One region of the Mesorhizobium sp. M7A.F.Ca.US.002.01.1.1 genome, then DNA from elsewhere that is predicted to be linked to it. Evidence: predicted binding sites of a transcription regulator. Region 1 holds the regulator's gene; the other holds the start of a gene.

Region 1 (2,185 bases):
GTCGCCAGCGCGCTGCTGATGCCTTTCGGATTGGATTGGCCAGCTCTCTACCTGATGGGCAAGGGCCTGACGATGATGATCGCCATATCGGGCTGGATCTCCGAGCGTTCGCCTGTCGATGGGGTCGGGCTGATTTCGCAACAGTCGATCCTGCTGGTGGCCATTGCCCTGGTCATCGCGACGATGGCGACGACATGGCTGCGGCTCGCGGCTCTGCCATTCGCGTTGGCAGGCTTGCTGACCGTCTCGGATACGCGCACGCCCGATGTGCTGATCTCGGAAGACGCCCGGCTGGTGGCGTTGCCGATCGGTGGCGGTGAGCTTGCCGTTAGCCGGCAACGGCCGAATGGATTCACCGTCGACAACTGGAAACGCGCGCTGACATCGGAAACCATCGTCGTTCCGGAAGTGTTCGACAACAGCGATGGGCAATTCGACGTCGCGGATGCCGTTGAGCTACCGCCGGGATCGCCGTTCTATTGCTCCTCAGGCGTTTGCGTGGCCAGGCACATGTCCGGTGCGATCATTGCCTATGTCGAGGACCGCAAGGACACCTGGAAAGCCTGCGGCTTCGCCGAGCTGATCGTCGTCAACGACGCCACCGCCTATGACGCCTGTCACAACCCGCTGGTTCTGGTCATCACCAAGCGGCAACTGGCTCGCAAAGGCAGTGCCGCGGTCTTCTTCGATCGCCAATCGGCGACCACGCCGGCGACGATCAGCTTCGCGGTGGACAGCCCATATCGGCCCTGGCACACGCAACGCAAATACTCTCGCGAGGCGAGGGGGCTGGCACCCTTCAAGAAACCCGAGAAGCCAGTGGTCAACCCACAGCCGTCTCAGTAGCGACGGATCAGGCCGACGAGCTTGCCTTGCACCTTGACCCTGTCCGGCCCGAAAATCCGTGTCTCATAGGCTGGATTGGCGGCTTCGAGGGCAATCGAGGCGCCCTTGCGGCGGAACCGCTTCAGCGTCGCTTCCTCTTCATCGACCAGCGCCACGATGATCTCGCCGGGGCTGGCCGTGTCGGCGTTACGGATGATAACGGTGTCGCCGTCGAAGATGCCGGCCTCGATCATCGAATCGCCCTTGACCTCCAGTGCATAGTGCGCGCCGCCCATGATCATGTCCGGCGGCACCGAAATCGAATGCGTCTGATGTTGGATGGCATCGATCGGCACGCCGGCGGCGATGCGACCCATGACCGGGATCGAAACGGCAGAGACCGCATCGTCGTCATTGCCGGGCGAAGGCATCCGCGAAGGCGCCGGCTTGATCTGCCGGCCAAGAGCACCACCCTGACCAAGACTGCCCTGGATGACGCTTGGCGAAAACTTCTTTGCCGCATTGAGGCCTGGCGCGATGGAGTCCGGCAGCCGCAGCACTTCCAGCGCGCGGGCCCGATTGGGCAGCCGGCGGATAAAGCCGCGCTCCTCAAGGGCCGTGATCAGCCGATGAATCCCGGATTTGGAGGCAAGGTCGAGCGCCTCCTTCATCTCGTCGAAGGATGGCGGAATGCCGCTCTCCTTCAGGCGTTCATGGATGAACATCAGCAGTTCATGTTGCTTGCGTGTCAGCATGGCGGCCCCCAGGTTCCCTGAAACCAGAATCGAAAAACAAACCCAGAACAAACACTATCTGTTCCAGTTGTGTTCTGCAACCGTTTAAAGTTTAATGAATTTGTTAAGGCTGCTGAAATTATTTGGCGCTTGCCAGCGGGTTACGATCGACGGGCGCCACCTTCGGCAATGCGCCTGCTCACATTGAAATTGTTATGGTTAATGACCTGTGGCTTATCCCCTACCAAAGCTTGGCATTATCTGTCGATCGACCTCGACAAGGAGCGATTGCAACCTTCGGGACGTTGGTTGGCCGTGAACGAAACGGAGCCAAAACGCCAACGTCAGTTGGGCATTTTGGCTGGAAATTCAGCTCTCCGTCATTTGCCAGGCAGTGAGGGCAGCGACGGCGGATCGCCGGGATCGGTGCGTCAGGTAACGGCTTCCTTGACGGCGAAACGCTGGTCCTTCCATGCACCCGTGCGCAGAATGTCTTCCAGAACCTCAACCGCCAGCCACACATCCTTGTAGCTGACATAGAGCGGCGTGAAGCCGAAACGGATGGTCGACGGTGCGCGGAAGTCACCGATCACCCCGCGCTCGATCAGCGCCCGCATGATTTGATA
Region 2 (2,185 bases), on a different contig from region 1:
GATGGCTGATCACGAGCGGCGGGTGAGATGGGTGATCCGACGGCCGGGAACGCCAGGACCGCCCCAGACGCTGGCGCAGGATCCTTTCCGCCGCCAGATAGGGAAACCACAGGGACAGGATTCTTTGCCCGGTCTCTTGCCTCGCCCGCTCTTTCGTCGAATGCGCGTTCATCGGGGTTCCACTCCAGTGTGAATTGTCCAGGCAGGGCCGTGCGGCTCTTGCCGATGGTGAGGGTGAAGGCCGGGCGGCCGATCGAGCCGGCCAGCGGCCCGGCGATGGTGTCGCGCGGCACCGCCGGCGCCGAGGCGACGATGAGGCGGACGGGTGCCGCCGTCGGTTCGGGCCCAGCCGCCTGCCGCAGCAGGAACACCGGCCGGCCGGCCGCTTGCGCCCTTGCATGCAGCCGGCGTGTCGCGGTCAGGTCAAGCCGCTGCGGATTGCCGCGGATTTCCAGGATGACGGCGGCGAGCGCCGTCATCCGGGCCGCCTCCTCGGCGACCCACAGTGCATCGACGAGCCTTGGCGCCTCAGAAAACAGCAATTGCTCCGGCTCGATGCCGAACGAGGCGTGAAGCCCCCTGGCATAGGGAAAGCCGGCCTCGCGAAAAATCTCCGATGTGCCGATCCACAGCACCGGCAGCCCCGGCGTTTGCTTGAGGATCAGGCTGGTGAGCGACAAAGCGAAGCCGGCGACGGCCCCGGCATCGCGGGTTTCAAGCCCATGGATTTCGCTCAGGGCGGCCTTCGGCAGCCCGCCGCTCAGGGCGGCATCGAGGCGCCCGACGCCGATAGGCAGGAACGCATCCGGCAACGCCGCGGCAATGCCACGCCGGACGATTGTGAGATCAGTGTTGACGTCAGCATCAAAGGGTGCGGCTGCCGGCGCAGCCAAGCGCTCGGGCAGCGTTCCCTCGATGTTCGCGATCTGGCGGCGCAGGGCAAAAACAGTCTCCCGCGCCACGGCGGTCATCGCCATGACGGTCAGCTTCCACTCACAATTGTTCCTGTTATGTTCCTATAGATTCCAGAGCGCATCCCAAGAGTCAAGCAGAGTCATGGAGAATTTATTCCTCTCTGCAGGGATGGCGCAGGCGCATCGGCCCGTTCATTTGCCGATTCCGGTGCGAAAGCCTATATGCCGGGATCAAAGGACAAAGCATGGCCCGCATCTACAAGACCCGCACCTGGCACGACGAACTCTCGCCCTCGATGGACGAAATGGAGTTCCTGGCGCTGGAGGCGTACGCCCATCTGCCGGAGGATTTTCGCAAGCTGACCGGCGAGATCGTCATCCAGATCGCCGAATTCCCAACCGACGAAATCATGGACGATCTGTCGCTGGAAACGCCATTCGACCTGCTCGGCCTGTTCGAGGGACGCGGCATCGCCGAGCGCTGGAACCCGCAGACCGGCGAAGGCCCGAACCGCATCACGCTCTACCGCCGCGCCATCCTCGATTACTGGTCCGAGAACGAAGAGACGCTGGGCGACATCGTCACCCACGTGCTGATCCACGAGATCGGCCACCATTTCGGCCTGTCGGACGAAGATATGGAGAAGATCGAAGAGGCGGCGGAGTAGGGGTGCGCTGATATTCAGGTGATGCCGGCCTGCAAATGATGGCTTCCTGCGCTTCCCCGCTCTACCGCGTCGCGGTAGAACTGTGCTCACGTACCCAAAAGTACGCTCCGCTCCGGTTCTCGGAAACCACCATTTTCGACTCGGCCTGACCTGAATCTCAACACACCCTGCGTCGGAGCTTTTCAAATCTACCAGTCACTCAGCTTGGTATCGGGCCCGTATTCCTGACCGTCGATATCCTTGACCACGGCCTGGCCGCAACGCATCGCTTTGGCCTTCTTGTCGTAGGCATAGGTCGGCGAGCCGAACAAATGCCAGCCCTTGTTCAGCGCCGCTGTCACCTTGTGGCAGAAGCTGGCATCGTCCGGAGCGGACAGAAAGCGGTAGAGTTTCATTGTTCAATTCCTGTCGTGAGTAGCTGTAGCCCGCTCGCATCCATCGAGCATTTATGACCCGATGGCGGCTGCCTTCGCCAGCAGTTTTTCGGCCTGCGCCAGGTGCAGCCGCTCGACCATCCTGCCGTTCAGCGCGATCACACCCTTGCCGGCATTCTCGGCGAGCGCGAAGGCTTCCTTCACCGAGCGTGCCTCGGCCACCGCTTCC

What was found. Region 1 encodes LexA, which represses DNA repair genes until DNA is damaged. Its sites were predicted from a motif close to TGTTCNNNNTGTGTTCNG; they were not measured.
Region 2: the regulator LexA is predicted to act here: its motif matches at 1,001-1,018, upstream of EN932_RS06385 (metallopeptidase family protein).

What each region holds. Positions count from the first base shown of each region.
Region 1 is NZ_RZQE01000170.1:5,309-7,493, forward strand. Features, by position in the region: gene EN932_RS17735 (ComEC/Rec2 family competence protein) at 1-846, shown strand, start outside; gene lexA (transcriptional repressor LexA) at 840-1,580, opposite strand; gene kynU (kynureninase) at 1,991-2,185, opposite strand, start outside.
Region 2 is NZ_RZQE01000034.1:11,502-13,686, reverse strand. Features, by position in the region: gene EN932_RS06395 (DUF6504 family protein) at 1-13, opposite strand, end outside; gene EN932_RS38735 (hypothetical protein) at 1-977, opposite strand, end outside; gene EN932_RS06385 (metallopeptidase family protein) at 1,160-1,582, shown strand; gene EN932_RS06380 (DUF1737 domain-containing protein) at 1,771-1,977, opposite strand; gene EN932_RS06375 (CoA ester lyase) at 2,029-2,185, opposite strand, start outside.